Regions from separate parts of the Bradyrhizobium sp. 61 genome, predicted to be linked through region 1. Evidence: predicted binding sites of a transcription regulator. Region 1 holds the regulator's gene; each other region holds the start of a gene.
The links. The regulator PhoB, encoded in region 1, activates phosphate uptake and scavenging genes when phosphate is short. The targets are predictions, from matches to a motif close to TGTCATNNANCTGTCAT.
Positions count from the first base shown of each region.

Region 1 (5,360 bases):
TGACCGTTCTTGCCCTGAATATTGGCGCGCGCATTCTGAGCGCCGAGAGGACCGCAAAATGAGTGATCTTTCCGTATCGATGAGCGCGGCCGGTGGTTTGCCGCAGGCGCCGGTGCTGCCCGAAGCTCCGGCCAAGGTGACGGTGCGCAACCTCAATTTCTACTACGGCGAGCAGCACGCGCTGAAGAACATCAATCTGGCGCTCGGCACCAACCGCGTCACGGCGTTCATCGGCCCGTCGGGCTGCGGCAAGTCGACCCTGCTGCGCATCTTCAATCGGATGTACGACCTCTATCCGGGCCAGCGCGTCACCGGTCAGCTCATGCTCGACCAGACCAACGTCCTCGACCCCAAGCTGGACCTCAATCTGCTGCGCGCCCGCGTCGGCATGGTGTTCCAGAAGCCGACGCCGTTCCCGATGACGATCTACGAGAACATCGCCTTCGGCATCCGCCTTTACGAGAAGATCTCGAAGTCCGAGATGGACGACCGCGTCGAGAACGCGCTGCGCGGCGGCGCGCTGTGGAACGAGGTCAAGGACAAGCTCAACGCCTCCGGCCTGTCGCTCTCCGGCGGCCAGCAGCAGCGCCTCTGCATCGCCCGCACGGTCGCGGTGCGGCCCGAGGTGATCTTGTTCGACGAGCCCTGCTCGGCGCTCGACCCGATCTCGACCGCCAAGGTCGAGGAGCTGATCCAGGAGCTGTCCGAGAACTACACGATCGCGATCGTCACCCACAACATGCAGCAGGCGGCGCGCGTCTCCGACAAGACCGCCTTCATGTATCTCGGCGAACTGATCGAGTTCGACGACACCAGCAAGATCTTCACGTCGCCGACCGACCGGCGCACGCAGGATTACATCACCGGCCGGTTCGGCTGAGGAGACGGAACATGGGTTCTGAACATACCGCAAAGGCCTTCGATACCGACCTCCAGGAGCTCACGCGCCTGGTCGCCGAGATGGGCGGCATCGCCGAGCGCATGATCGTCGATTCCGTCGACGCGCTGATCCGCCGCGACGTCGCGCTCGGCCAGCGCGTGGTCACCATCGACGCCGAGCTCGACGCGCTCCAGAAGAAGATCGAGGAGCGCGCCGTGCTCACCATCGCGCGCCGCCAGCCGATGGCGGTGGATCTGCGCGAGATCGTCGGCGCCATGCGCGTCGCCACCGATCTCGAGCGGATCGGCGACCTCGCCAAGAACATGGGCAAGCGCGTCGCGGCGCTGGAGACGGATTTCCATCCGCTCAAGCTGTTCCGCGGCCTGGAGCACATGACCGACCTCGTGCAGCAACAGGTCAAGTCGGTGCTGGATGCCTATGCCGCGCACGATCTGCCGGCGGCGATGGCGGTGTGGAAGGGCGACGAGGAAGTCGACGCCATCTGCACCTCGCTGTTCCGCGAGCTCCTCACCTACATGATGGAGGATCCGCGCAACATCTCGTTCTGCATCCATCTGATGTTCTGCGCCAAGAACATCGAGCGCATCGGCGACCACGCCACCAACATCGCCGAGACCGTGTTCTACATGATCGAGGGCCAGGCGATCACCGACAAGCGGCCGAAGGGCGACATGACGACCTTCGCCACGACGGTCCCGAACACTTAAGGAGCGACGAACACCATGGGCGCACGCATTATGGTGGTTGAGGACGAGGAAGCTCTCACCGAGCTTCTCCGCTACAACCTCGAAGGCGACGGCTATGACGTCGAGACGGTGATGCGCGGCGACGATGCCGACACCCGCCTCAAGGAGCATATCCCCGATTTGATCGTGCTCGACTGGATGCTGCCGGGCCTCTCCGGCATTGAGCTGTGCCGGCGGCTGCGCACCCGGCCCGAGACCAAGCAGCTCCCGATCATCATGCTCACCGCGCGTGGCGAGGAGAGCGAGCGGGTGCGGGGTCTTGCGACCGGCGCCGACGACTACATCGTCAAGCCGTTCTCGGTGCCGGAGCTGCTGGCACGCGTGAAGGGCCTGCTCAGGCGCGCCAGCCCGGAGCGGCTCGCCACCGTGCTCGCCTATGGCGACATCGAGCTCGACCGCGACAAGCGCCGCGTGGCGCGCTCGGGCCGGCCGATCGATCTCGGCCCGACCGAATATCGCCTGCTGGAGTTCTTCCTGGAGCATCCCGGCCGCGTGTTCTCGCGCGAGCAGTTGCTCGACAGCGTCTGGGGCCGTGACATCTACATCGACGAGCGCACCGTCGACGTCCATATCGGGCGCCTGCGCAAGCTGCTCAATCTCGGCCGCGAGCAGGATCCGATCCGCACCGTCCGCGGCGCGGGCTACGCACTGGACGATCGCTTTGCGAAGGCGGAGCAGGCGTAAGCTCGGTGAGCTGCGGCCACATTCTCGGTGTCGTCCCGGACAAGCGCAAGCGCGGGTCCGGGACACCCAAAGCGATCGGTTATTGTGTGAAAAGGTAACTCCGAGTCCCCGTAGCCACATCTTGCGGTGGTTAAGGGTCCCGGATCTGCGCGTGCTCAAGGCGCGCTTGTCCGGGACGACATCGGATTTGTTGAGCCGCCATCGTGTGACGGCTCCTTTCTGAGCTCAGAACGACTTCAGCGCGGACCCGGCTTCGCCGGCGCGCGCCGGCGATCGGCCGCGGGCTGATACGCCACGCGCGAGTGCTGGGCGCAGTAGGGCAGGCCGGAGAGCGCCTTGCCGCCGCAGAAGAAGAAATCCGGGCTCGAGGGATCGCCGACCGGCCAGTGGCAGGTGGCCTCGTTCAGCTCCAGCAGCGACAGCCGCTGGCTCATCGGCACGACGTTGTCGTAGGTGACCGGTTCGGCCTCGACCTCGACTTCGAAGGCTTGCGCCAGCGCGGTGTTGCCGCGTGCGATCGGACGGGTCACCCTCATCATGTGCTGGGCGGGGCGCGCCTTGCGCGGCCGCGGCGCTGCCGATGAAGGGCTCTTGGCGCGGCCCGACAGGCCGAGCCGGTGCACTTTGCCGATCACGGCATTGCGGGTCACATTGCCGAGTTCAGCGGCGATCTGGCTGGCCGAAAGTCCGGCCTCCCAGAGCTTTTTCAGCTGCTCGACGCGATCATCCGACCAGGTCAAAACGGTCATTGCACCCTTTCCTTCGCCGGCGCCTGCCATCCTGGCGGCCGCACGGCGAATGCCTAAGCTTCGAAAAACCCGTGCCGCCAGAATCCCTTAAGGCTCGCCGGGCGCACCAGATGCGCCCGAACGCTTACGCCGGTACATGAGGACTTAGAGGATCAGAACTGCTGCACGAGATGTCGTATCTGACAAGCCAAACGCTACAATATGGCGTGACTCACGCGCAAGAGTCCGCCGACTCGCTTCCACATGTTCCGTGGCGGAAACACGCAAAATCGCCACCGCAAGACTACGGATTCTGCGTTTCGCGAGGCTTTCCGGGCGGCATTGACACCGGTTTCACCAGGCATAAGATAGTCAGGCGTGCCGCCCTTAAAAGGCGGCACGTTTCGTTTTCCGAGCCGGTCAATGGTGCGTTGCGCAATGCACGCTCACGCCGTCCGCAACATTCAAGTGATCGTCATGACTAACAGCGCAGCGCCGCATTTGCTCCCCGTTTTCGCCAGGTCCGACCTCGGTTTCGAGCGCGGCGAAGGCTGCTGGCTGATTGCGACCAATGGCGATCGCTATCTCGATTTCACCTCGGGCGTGGCGGTGAATGCGCTCGGCCATGCTCATCCTGCGTTGGTCAAGGCGTTGCAGGAGCAGGCCACCAAACTCTGGCACATGTCGAACCTGTTCCAGAGCCCGGACGGCGAGAAGCTCGCCGCGCGTCTGTGCAATGAAAGCTTCGCGGACTTCGTGTTCTTCTGCAATTCCGGCGCCGAAGCGCTGGAAGGTGTGATCAAGCTGGTCCGCCATCATCACTTCTCCAAGGGTCATCCGGAACGGTACCGCATCGTCACCTTCGAAGGCGCCTTCCACGGCCGCACGCTGGCAACGCTCGCCGCGACCGGTTCGGCAAAATATCTCGAAGGGTTCGGCCCGCCGATGGACGGCTTCGACCAGGTCCCGCATGGCGATATCGAAGCCGTCAAGAAGGCGATCGGTCCGCAGACCGCCGGAATCCTGATCGAGCCGATCCAGGGCGAGGGTGGCGTGCGTTCGGCAACGCCCGCCTTCCTGAGGGCGTTGCGCCAGCTCTGCGACGAGAAGGGCCTGCTGCTCGCGTTCGACGAGGTGCAGACCGGCATGGGCCGCACCGGCGATCTGTTCGCGCATCGCCGCACCGGCGTCACGCCTGACGTGATGTCGCTGGCCAAAGCGCTCGGTGGCGGCTTCCCGATCGGCGCGGTGCTGGCGACCGCGGACGCGGCTGCCGGCATGGGGCCCGGCTCGCACGGCTCGACCTTCGGCGGCAATCCGCTCGCGATCTCGGCTGCCAACGCCGTCCTCGACGTCATGCTCAAGCCCGGCTTCTTCGAACACGTGCAGAAGATGTCGCTGCTGCTCAAGCAGAAGCTCGCCTCCGTGATCGATCGTTATCCTGACATCGTCAGCGAAGTGCGCGGCGAAGGCCTTCTGATCGGCATCAAGGCCGTGGTGCCGACAGGCGATCTCGGCGCGGCATTGCGCAACGAAAAATTGCTCACGGTCGGCGCCGGCGACAATGTCGTGCGCTTCCTGCCGCCCTTGATCGTCACCGAAGCCGAGATCGAGGACAGCGTCGGGCGGCTCGAACGCGCCTGCGCCGCGATCTCGTCCAGTCAGACCAAGCGGGCGACAAGCTGATGAGCAAGTCCCCGAAGCACTTTCTGGATATCAACGAGCTCCCGTTGTCGGAGCTCAAGAGCATGCTTGCGGCCTCCTCCGCCATGAAGGCGAAGCAGAAAGCGCACCAGCCGGTGAAGCCGCTGGAAGGCAAGACGCTGGCGATGATCTTCGAGCGTCCCTCCACCCGCACCCGCGTCTCGTTCGACGTCGCCATGCGCCAGCTCGGCGGCGAGCCCATCATGCTGACCGGCGCCGAGATGCAGCTCGGCCGCGGCGAGACCATCGCCGACACGGCGCGCGTGCTGTCGCGCTATGTCGACGCCATCATGATCCGCATCCTCAATCACGAGGCCCTGCTGGAGCTGGCGGAATATGCGACGGTGCCCGTCATCAACGGCCTGACACGGCGCTCGCACCCTTGCCAGGTGATGGCCGACCTCATGACCTACGAAGAGCATCGCGGCCCGATCGAGGGCAGGACGGTGGCCTGGACCGGCGACGACAACAACGTGCTGGCGTCCTGGGCGCATGCCGCCGAGCGCTTCAAGTTCAAGCTCAATGTCGCGACGCCGCCGGAACTTGCGCCGAAAAAGGTGATGCGGGACTTCATCAAGGCCACCGGCGCGCCGATCG
Region 1 covers NZ_JADPIU010000019.1:12,356-17,715, reverse strand. Annotated here, with positions in the region: gene pstA (phosphate ABC transporter permease PstA) at 1-62, shown strand, start outside; gene pstB (phosphate ABC transporter ATP-binding protein PstB) at 59-880, shown strand; gene phoU (phosphate signaling complex protein PhoU) at 892-1,608, shown strand; gene phoB (phosphate regulon transcriptional regulator PhoB) at 1,624-2,331, shown strand; gene IVB46_RS08365 (GcrA family cell cycle regulator) at 2,568-3,080, opposite strand; gene IVB46_RS08360 (aspartate aminotransferase family protein) at 3,537-4,745, shown strand; gene argF (ornithine carbamoyltransferase) at 4,745-5,360, shown strand, end outside.

Region 2 (5,360 bases), on a different contig from region 1:
GGGTGACGACCTGGCTGGTCGTGCGGCCCTCGCGCGCGTCGACCACGAGGCGCGCGAAGAATTCGCCCGCATCGCCCTGCCACTGGCCCTTGGCCTGCTCCTCCCGCAACACGTCGACGAGCAGGCGGCCGGCGAGCGGAATGTCGGTGCGGCCGAGCAACGCTGCGTAGCGCTCGTTGAAGAGCTGGATCTTGCCGTCCGCATCGAACATGCACAGTCCCTGCGACATGTTCTCGAGCGCGGTATCCAGCACGACCTGCTGGCGTCCCAGTTCGCCCTTGGCACGGCGGTCGAGCAGAGCCGCCGCGAGCGCGATCGCGATGATCGCAGCGGCGGCGCTGGCGGTGAGGATCGACAATGAGGCCGGCGGGATCGACAGGCCGCTGATCACGACCGCAGGATCCGGCGTCAGCTCCACGGCGCCCATGGCGGTGAAATGATGCGAGACGATGGCAAGCGTCAGCAGCACAGTCGCGCCGAGCGCGCCCGCAAGGCTGTCGCGGCGCCCTGCAACGACCAGGGCAAGCGACCCGAGGACGATGCCGAGCACGATCGAGACCGTCACTGTGCCGGTCGTCCAGCCGATGTGCGCGGGAATCTCGAGCGCCATCATACCGGTGTAGTGCATGGCGGCAACGCCGCCACCAACGACGGCGCCGCCGAGCGCAACCAGGCCCGCCCGCGTCACCGACACCGAGATGCTCAGCCCGATGAAGGTGACCGCGATCGCGAAGATCAGCGACAGGACCGTCAACGGAATGTTGTAAGCGCCGCCCGCACCCGGACCGTAAGCCTGCATCGCGATGAAATGGGTCGCCCAGATGCCGCCGCCGGCGACAACGGCATCAAGCGCGACCCACGATACGCGAGCTCCCCCGCGCGCCGCACGCGCGCGGTGGAACAGGCTGATCGCCGCCGCGCTGGCGAGCAGACATACCGCTCCGCCGAGTGCGACCAGACGCCAATCATGCTGATCCGTCAGGCAGTAAAGAACTTGATACATTGCCGGCCCCTATTCCAACCGCACTAGAGCCGGCAGAGATGGACAGTCGGTAACCGGCTATGCGCCGGTTTCGGGAATGGTGAACAGAGAATGTGTGGGATCGCTCACATTGAGCGCCCTTGCGCCTTTGCGTCAGGTGCATTTGCGCCGAGGCCGATCACGGCGGCGGCGAGCAGCAGGACGGCCGCCGATATGATTAGCGACTGGTGAAGGCCCGTCATGAATGCACTGTCCGAAGCCACCAGCGAGCCGAACAGCGCGACGCCGAGCACGCTGCCGGTCTGTCGCGTCGCGTTCAGGACACCGGCGGCGATGCCGGAGCGCGCCTTGTCGATGCTGCCGAGCAAGGTGGAGGTCAGCGGCGGCACCAGCAGGCCAAGTCCACCGCTGATCGCGATCATCTGCGCAAAGATCGCCCAGTAGCTGGTCCCGGCTTCGGTCCAGAGCAGCCCGAGACAGCCGAGCGCCGAGATACAGGCGCCGACCACGATGGTCGGGCACGAGCCGATGCGCTCGGCCACACGCGGCGCCAGCAGGTTGACGGGCAGCACCGCCCCCATCATCGGCACGAAGGCGAGCCCGGTCCACCAGGCCGACAGCCCGTTGATCCTCTGGAAATACAGGCTCAGCACGAAGATCAGGCCGTAGATCGCGATGTTGACGAGGAGGCCGACGATCGTGGTCAGGGTAAACAGCCGGTGACGGAACAGCGACAGCGGCAGCATCGGCTGCACGGTGCGGCTCTCGCGCCAGACGAAGAGCACCGCGAATGCGGCTGAGGCAACGAATGCTGCGATCACGGCTGGATGGCTCCAGCCGAGCGCGCCAGCTTCGATGATCGCGCCGGCAAGCGTGCCCAACGCGGCGATCGCGGCGAGCTGGCCGGGCAGATCGATCTCGCGCGCGCGCGACCGCGTGGTCTCGCTAGCGTAGCGCCAGCTCAGCCACAAGCCGGCAAGACCGATCGGCAGGTTGACCAGGAAGATCGCGCGCCAGCCGACCAGCGTGATCAGCGCGCCGCCGACGAAGGGACCGGCAGTCAGCGCCAGGCTCGCTCCGGCGGCCCAGACCGCCACGGCGCGGCCACGCTCGCGGTCGTCCGCATAAGCATGATTGAGCAGCGCCAGGGAATTCGGCACCAGGATCGCCGCCGCCAGCCCCTGGACCAGCCGCGCTGCGATCAGCACGGCCGCATTGGGCGACATCGCGCAGGCGAGCGAGGCCGCGGTGAAGATGGCGAACCCCGCCATGAAGATGCGCTTGGCGCCGATGCGATCGCCGAGCGCACCGGCGGTCAGAATGAAGGCGGCAAAGGCGATGGTGTAGGCGCTGACCACCCATTGCAGCTCGGCGACGCCGCCGCCGAGCGATTTGCCCATCGCATCCAGCGCGGTGTTGACGATGGTGACGTCGAGCTGGACCACGCCATAGCCGAGGCTCATCGCGGCAAGCGTGAGGGATGTCGCAAAGCGCGAGCCGGCACGCTGCGCAGCGGCTCCGCCGTCGAGGGGTTCATATTTGATGGTGCTGGCTCGCATGCTGCCGCCTCGGTTGCAGCCCCATGCGAAACATACGCCTCCAGACCGCCATCATGTTTCGACAATGACCGAATGATGGATGCGTCATACGCGAGCGCCGCGCGGGATGACCGCGCGACGCCTTGCGCAGCAACGCCGGCCCTAACTCGCCGCGCGCCGGTTGACCTTGCTCTCGGCGAGCGTGGTCAGCTTCCTGTCGGTCGCCTTCTCTTCTTCCAGCGTCTTGGCGAGCACGGTGGCGCAGTCGTTGCGGCCGAGCTGCTTGGCCCAGGCAATCAGGCTGCCGTAGCGGACGATCTCGTAATGCTCCGCGGCCTGGGCCGCATTGATCAGGGCGGCGTCCAGCACCGCCTTGTCGGCGACTTCACCGGCGGTCTCGTCGGCTTCCTCGATGATGCCGTCGATGGCCGGGCAGTCGACCGCCTTCACCTGCGCGCCGTGCATCTTGAACACTTCCTCGAGCCGCTTGACGTGCTGCCTGGTTTCTTCGAGGTGCGTCAAAAAGCCCTGCTTCAGCTGCGGATCGGTGGCCTTATCTGCCATTCTCGGCAGCGCCTTGGTAAGCTGCTGCTCGGCGTAATAGATGTCCTGAAGCTGGTGCACGAACAGGTCGTTCATGGTCTTGATGTCTTTTGTGAACAGTCCCATCGTTCCGATCCTCGCGGTTTCGGGAACACGGAGGCGTCGGCTCGCACGAAAAGCCGATGATTCCGCCATGTTCGATTGCTGATGGAGCGCTAACCGGCGCACGGTACCGACGTTCCCAAAAAGCTCGCATCGCTTGCGTTGGAACAATGCCGACTGCGGGCGGACACGAAATCATGTCAAGATGCGGACGCGCGTTCCAGGCAGGTGCCCCGACTCATATGCTTAACGCGCGCCCGATATGAACCACATATGACAAAAGCGGCGGTCCACCGCAGAACCTATCGGTCGAACGCAGAACCTATCGTTGTCAAGGGCTGCACAAGTCGCTGTTTTTGCCTTAAATGAGCTACACCATGCCTAGCGGTCGAAGCCCATTTCGGGCAGTGATCGCACCCGACCGGCCAATGTCTGGCCGATCGGTCTTGCCCCCCGCCGGGAGGATGAATGCACGGACTGCTGCCCGCGCTGAAGCGCGGCTTCAAGAGATGGATCGGCTGGCGACGGCTCGGTGTTGCTGCGAGCGTCTTCATCATCGCCTTCGCGATCACAACGCTTGCGCGCACTCTCAAGGACATCGATACCGGCGTCATCCTGACCGCGTTGACCGAGATTCCCCGCGGGAATATCGGGCTGGCGGCGATCTGCGTCGTCTTCGCGTTCTGTACGCTGACCTTCTACGACTATTTTGCACTGCGAACGATCGGCAAGAAGCATGTGCCCTATCGCATCGCAGCACTCTCCAGCTTCACGTCCTATTCGATCGGCCACAACATCGGCGCCACCGTTTTTACCGGCGGCGCGATCCGCTTCCGGATCTATTCGGACTACGGGCTGAACGCGATCGACGTCGCGAAGATCTGTTTCCTGTCAGGCCTGACCTTCTGGCTCGGTAACATCTTCGTGCTCTCGATCGGCATGGTCATCCATCCGGATGCCGCCTCATCGATGGATCAACTGCCGTCGTCGATCAACCGGCTGATCGGGCTCGGCGGCCTCGCCTCGATCGGCGCCTATCTGGTCTGGCTCTGCATGGGCGAGAAGCGCCGCGAGCTCGGCCAGAAGGGCTGGAAAGTGGTGCTGCCCTCGGCGCCGCTGACGCTGGTCCAGATCCTGATCGGCGTGGTCGATCTCGGCTTCTGCGCCACGGCGATGTACCTGCTGATGCCGGCCAATCCGTCGATCGACTTCATGTCGCTGGCGGTGGTGTTCATCCTGGCGACGCTGATCGGCTTTGCCAGCCACGCGCCCGGCTCGATCGGCGTGTTTGATGTCGCCATGCTGGTCGCGCTGCCCGAATTCGGCCGCGAGCAGCTTCTGGCGACCCTGCTGGTCTTCCGCATCCTCTATTTCGTGATCCCGTTCGGCCTCGCCATCTCCATCATGGGCGCGCGCGAGCTCTGGATGAACGTGGTGGAGCCCTGGCACGAGCGGCGGCGGCTGGCCGAGGCCTGCGCGCAAGGCAACCTGCCCAAGCAGGTAGCAGCGATGGAACGCGAGCGGTCGTTGCGACAGGCCAGCAAGCGGTAAGGCGGGCGGGCGACCGTCAGACAAAGGTTGCGGGCGGGGCAGCAATGCTCTCTTATTTCCGCCTCAACTTTGCCGTTGAACACGCGGGCCATGATCCCTTTTTCCTTTCGTACCCTCCCCGCAGGCCTCCTGCTGCTTGCCGGGATTCTGACGTCTTTGCCGCTCGAGCGCGCCGCCGCGCAGAACGCCGGTGCGATGCAGATATCCTGGGAGGTGCGCAACCGCTTCCGCCTGTTCCGCGAGGAGCGCGACTTCCAGCTCCATGTCGAGAACGCGCGTAACCGCAGCATCCTCGCCGCCGAGCAGTCGCTGGAGCTCCAGAGCGAGGGCCGCGGCTGGGCCCGCAACATGGTCAACCGGCTCTGCATCGACCTCCAAGGCCGGGTCAACCAGCCCTGCACCCGCGACAACGTCAAAGAGAATTACCTCACCCCGACCGACCATCCGGTGACCGTGCGCCTGACCGGCGCGGTGCCGGTCGGCGCCACCTGCGCCTGGTCGTTCGACGACGGCGACGGGCCGCAGACCTCGACTTTCGATTGCGCCGAGCCGATCAACCTGCGCGTCCGCTACGGCAAGCAGACGGTCGCGAGCGTCGACGTCTCCTCCGGCTCCGATCCGACCCAGCGCGTCCAGGCCGAGAT
Region 2 covers NZ_JADPIU010000014.1:157,351-162,710, forward strand. Annotated here, with positions in the region: gene IVB46_RS06775 (EAL domain-containing protein) at 1-1,003, opposite strand, end outside; gene IVB46_RS06780 (MFS transporter) at 1,108-2,541, opposite strand; gene IVB46_RS06785 (ferritin-like domain-containing protein) at 2,683-3,189, opposite strand; gene IVB46_RS06790 (YbhN family protein) at 3,634-4,716, shown strand; gene IVB46_RS06795 (hypothetical protein) at 4,807-5,360, shown strand, end outside.
Region 2: the regulator PhoB is predicted to act here: its motif matches at 3,428-3,444, upstream of IVB46_RS06790 (YbhN family protein).

Region 3 (5,360 bases), on a different contig from region 1:
CAGACAGCCACTGCTATCGAAACAAGCGGTCCTTTGGGCATTGCCGGCCCCCGGCGCTCACGATCCGTGCGAAAAGAGCATTCCAGGGTTGTATGTTCAATGAAATATTTCACACTTTGCGCGCGGCATAGGTGCAAGCGATCGGGCCGCCGAATTGTTCCTCCGCGGACCTAAGCGCGTGGGCTACGATGCAAAGGCCCCAACCACTTGGAGACTATCCGTTTTTTGACCGGACATTGGCGCGATGTCGACGCGGCCGTCATCGATGAAGCGCGTTGGGCCTTGCCAGTGCGAGAGGGTGTCGAGCGCTGGATGATGTGCGCGATGGTTAAAATCCGAAGAACTCACTTTGAGTACAATTGGTCCGCTGCGCTGTCTCGGAAGCGTACTTCCCATCCGGCCCTCTGTGAGTGCACACCCTAGCTCGCGCCAAACGCCTTGAAGGTGATGATGGTCAGGGTGTCCTGGATGCCCGGCAGCACCTGCACCTTCTCGTTGATGAAGTGGCCGATGTCGGTGTCCTTATCGACGTAGAACTTTACCAGCAAATCGTAATGGCCGGCCGTGGAGTAGATCTCGGAGGCGATCTCGGCTTCGGCAAGCGCGTTGGCGACCGTGTAGGACTGGCCGAGCTTGCATTTGATCTGGACGAAAAAAGGAACCATTGCAGTCACTCCGAAGCTTATCTGGCGGCTAATAGGCCAAAATCGGCCGGATTTAGCAAGCGAACTTGCGGGCCACCGGGGTGCGCGCTAGGACGGGCGATGGTCTCAAAAACGCGGAAAATCGCCCCATGACGACGCCCGTGGCGCTCACCATCGCCGGCTCCGATTCGAGCGGCGGCGCCGGCATCCAGGCCGACCTGAAGACCTTTGCCGCGCTCGGCGTCTATGGCGCCTCCGCGATCACGGCCCTGACCGCGCAGAACACGCGCGGCGTCACCGGCATCCACGCGGTGCCCGCCGACTTCGTCACCGCGCAGATCGATGCCGTGTTTTCCGATCTCGAGGTCGGCGCGGTGAAGATCGGCATGGTGGCGCAGGCCGCCAGCATCGATGCGATCGCAGCGGCGCTGTCGCGCTGGAAGCCCGAGCATATCGTGCTCGATCCCGTGATGGTCGCAACCTCCGGCGATCGCCTGCTCGCCGCGGAGGCGGTGGAAGCCCTGCGCAAGAAACTGATGCCGCTGGCGTCGGTGATCACGCCTAATCTGCCCGAGGCCGCGGCTCTGCTCGACGAGCCCGTCGCGACACGCGAGGCCGAGATCGAGAGCCAGGGACGCCGGCTGCTGGCGCTGGGCTGCCGCGCGGTCCTGATCAAGGGCGGGCACGGCGAGGGCGCCGAAAGCATCGACTATCTCGTCGAGGCCGAGAACACGATCGCGCTTGCGGCGCCGCGCGTCGCCACCCGCAACACCCACGGCACGGGGTGCTCGCTGTCCTCGGCCGTCGCGGCGGGGCTTGCCAGGGGCGAGGATCTCGAGCGCGCCGTGCGGAACGCCAAGGCCTGGATCAGCGCAGCGATCGCGGCCGCCGACCGCTTCAGCGTCGGCCACGGCCACGGGCCGGTCCATCATTTCCACAAATTTTACTGATCCGGGCCGCCAGCGGCGCGCGGGACCGCTGCCGTTAACCTGATCAGCCATCGGTTCCGGGGTCTTGCGGAGGCCGTTGCGGCGTCATGTCGCCTGATTGTCGCATGCGACTGATATTCGCGGGACGGGCGAGGCGAGGTTTGATTCGTATCCGAGGGTGCCTCAAAGGTTCATTGGTCATCCCCCTGTCACGGGATATTGTTACAGGCTGTCGCATGGGAAGTTACGATGTGAGTGACGAGAGCCCTGAAAGGCGCTTTCGCACGTTGTTCATCTCCGACGTTCATCTCGGAGCCCGCGGTTCTCAAGCCGACCTGCTGCTCGACTTCCTGCGATACCACGATGCCGACACGATCTATCTCGTCGGAGACATCGTCGACGGCTGGGCGCTGAAATCGAGCTGGCACTGGCCGCAATCGCATAACGACCTGGTCCAGAAGCTGCTGCGCAAGGCGCGCAAGGGCGCCAAGGTCATCTACATTCCCGGCAATCACGACGAGTTCCTGCGCAACTATTACGGCACGCATTTCGGCGGCATCGACGTGGTCGAGAACACCGTCCACACCGGCGTGGACGGCAAGCGCTATCTCGTTATCCACGGCGACATCTTCGACCTCGTGGTGCAGAACGCGCGCTGGCTCGCCCATCTCGGCGACAAGGCCTATGACTTCGCGATCCAGATGAATCGCTTCGTCAACTTCTTCCGGCGCATGTTCAAGGTGCCCTATTGGTCGCTGTCGCAATGGGCCAAGCAGAAGGTCAAGAACGCCGTCAACTATATCGGCGCGTTCGAGCAGGCGCTCGCCGCCGAGGCGCGGCGCCACGACGCCGACGGCGTGATCTGCGGCCACATCCACTACGCCGTGATCCGCGACGAGGGCGGCATCCGCTACATGAATTGCGGCGATTGGGTCGAGAGCTGCACGGCGCTGGTCGAGCATGACGACGGTCATTTCGAGATCATCACCTGGGCGGATCAGGCGCGGAAGCCGGCACAGGTCCCGCAGGTCGCAGCCAGAGCTGCATAACAAGGGCCCCTTGATGCGCATCCTGGTCGCGACCGACGCCTGGCACCCGCAAGTCAACGGTGTGGTTCGGACGCTGACCAAGCTCGCTGACGCCGCCAAGGGGCTCGACGTCGAGTTCACGTTCCTGACGCCGCAATCGTTCCGCACCTTCGCGATGCCGAGCTACCGCGACGTGCGGCTCGCCATGCCGCGCCCGGCGCGAATCGCGAAGCTGATCGAAGAGGCGCGCCCCGACAGCATCCACATTGCGACGGAGGGGCCGATCGGCCTGATGGTCCGCCGCTACTGCCGCCAGCGCAAGCTGCCGTTCACGACCAGCTTCCACACCCGCTTTCCCGAATATGTCCGCGCCCGCGTGCCGGTTCCGGAATCCCTGATCTGGCGGGCGCTGCGCCGATTTCACGCGCCCAGCCGCGCCGTGATGGCGGCAACGCCGGCGCTCGCCCGCGAGCTTGGCGAACGCGGCTTCGACAACGTCGTGCTGTGGCCGCGCGGCGTCGACACCAGCCTGTTCCACCCCCGTGGGATCGACCTCTGCCTGCCGGCGCCGGTGTTTCTCTCGGTCGGCCGGGTTGCGGTGGAGAAGAATCTCGAGGCGTTTCTCGATCTCGATCTGCCCGGCACCAAGGTGATCGTCGGCGACGGCCCGGCGCGGGTCGCACTGGAAGAAGCCTATCCGGATGCGATCTTCCTGGGCGAGAAGCACGGCGAGGCGCTGGCGGCAATCTATGCGGCGGCCGACGTGTTCGTGTTCCCCAGCAAGACCGACACGTTCGGCCTGGTCCTGCTGGAAGCGCTCGCCAGCGGCCTGCCGGTTGCGGCGTTCCCGGTGAAGGGCCCCCGCGACGTGATCGGCGATGCACCGGTCGGCGCCCTCGACCACGATCTGCGCAACGCCTGCTTCGCTGCGCTCGACGTGTCCCGGCAGGACTGCGTCGAATTTGCCGCCAATTACACCTGGGAGGCCTCGGCGAGGGCTTTCGTCGATAGCATCAGGGCGGTCGGAGCGGTGCTTCCAGGCAGGAATGGGGCGGAGCCGGTTAGTTTCGTAGCCTGAAAACCAAGGTTCATCGCGCGCAGGTGTCTTGCCCCGCGCCTCGTCCGGCGCGATAACATTAGGCATGACCGAACAGCTCCTCCCGATCGGCCCTGCCGATATCGATGCAGCAGCACGCGTGATCGCGCCCTTCGCCATCCGCACCCCGCTGTTGTCCTTTCCCGTGCTCAACGAGCGCGTCGGCGCAAAGGTCTTCCTGAAGCCGGAGATGCTCCAGCGCACCGGCTCCTTCAAGTTCCGCGGCGCCTTCAACAAGGTCGCCTCGATCCCGCAGGATAAGCGCGCCGGCGGCGTCGTCGCGTTCTCGTCCGGCAACCACGCCCAGGGCGTGGCGGCGGCTGCCAAGATCCTCGACATGCACGCGACCATCGTGATGCCCGCGGATGCGCCGCTGTCGAAGCGCGAGCGCACCAAATCCTATGGCGCCGAGGTGGTGCTGTACGATCGCGATCGCGACGACCGCGAGGCGATCTCGCGCGGCATCGCCGAGAAGCGCGGCGCGACGCTGGTCAGGCCCTATGACGATCCGTTCGTGATCGCGGGGCAGGGCACCGCAGGTCGCGAAATCGCGGAGGACATGGCTGCGCTCGGCCTCAGTCCCGACATCGTGGTGGCGCCGGCCTCCGGCGGCGGCCTGATCGCGGGTGTCGCCACGGCCGTGAAGGCGCGCTATCCGCTCGCCGAGATCGTGGTGGCCGAGCCCGAGGCGTTCGACGATCACGGCATTTCGCTGACCGCCGGCCACCGCGAGCCGCATGGGCCTGCGGGCCGCACCATCTGCGATGCGCTGATGGCCCTGATCCCCGGCGAGATGACCTTTGCGATCAACAGCAAGCTCTTGGCGCGCGGCGTGACGGCATCCGACAAGGAAGTCGGCGCTGCCGTGGCGTTTGCCTATCGCGAGTTGAAGCTCGTGGTCGAGCCAGGCGGTGCTGTCGGTCTTGCCGCGCTGCTTGCGGGACGTCTCGACGTCGCCGGGAAGAACGTCGTCATCGTGCTCTCCGGCGGCAATGTCGATGCGGATCTGTTTGCCGAACTGGTGGCCTGAGAGCGGTTTCCCCGTAGCCCATCCTTCGAGACGCCCGCTTCGCGGGCTCCTCAGGATGAGGTCGGAATGCGCGGCAGAAGTTTCAACCGGCACCGATGCTGATGAGCCTCATCCTGAGGAGACCGCGAAGCGGTCGTCTCGAAGGACGAGGCGCGCGCTCGGGCCGCGCCACGAGGTAAGGACTGGCTGCAGTCGAGCTGATCGTGTCTATTCCTCGGCATGAAGAAGGGGCAGAGCGTCACCGCTCCGCCCCTTTGTCGTTTCGCTTGTGGCGATCAGCGCATGAAGCCGCGGTGATTGTTGCCGCTGCCCATGGAGGGCGCCTGGTTCATCGACTGCCGGAAGTTGTTGCCGCCGTTGTTGACCACACGGTTGGTCGCATTGAATTGCGGGCGGTTGTTCTGCTGGTTGTTCTGGACCTGCACCTTGTTCACCGGGTTGTTGTTGAGCTTCACGCCGTTGTTGACGCGGATCGGGTTGTTCTGCGTCTGAACGACCGGCTTCGTATCGACAGTCGTGCCACCCTTGCCGACATTCACCGGCATGCTGACGATCTTGCCAGGCGTGCCTTTGGTCGTACCGTTATTATTGCTGCCGCCGCTCTGCGTATTGTTGGTCGCGGGCAGCGTCACG
Region 3 covers NZ_JADPIU010000014.1:203,279-208,638, reverse strand. Annotated here, with positions in the region: gene IVB46_RS06990 (neutral zinc metallopeptidase) at 1-41, opposite strand, end outside; gene IVB46_RS06985 (Lrp/AsnC family transcriptional regulator) at 420-665, opposite strand; gene thiD (bifunctional hydroxymethylpyrimidine kinase/phosphomethylpyrimidine kinase) at 794-1,594, shown strand; gene IVB46_RS06975 (UDP-2,3-diacylglucosamine diphosphatase) at 1,810-2,622, shown strand; gene IVB46_RS06970 (glycosyltransferase family 1 protein) at 2,636-3,679, shown strand; gene IVB46_RS06965 (threonine/serine dehydratase) at 3,744-4,727, shown strand; gene IVB46_RS06960 (caspase family protein) at 5,003-5,360, opposite strand, start outside.
Region 3: the regulator PhoB is predicted to act here: its motif matches at 1,770-1,786, upstream of IVB46_RS06975 (UDP-2,3-diacylglucosamine diphosphatase).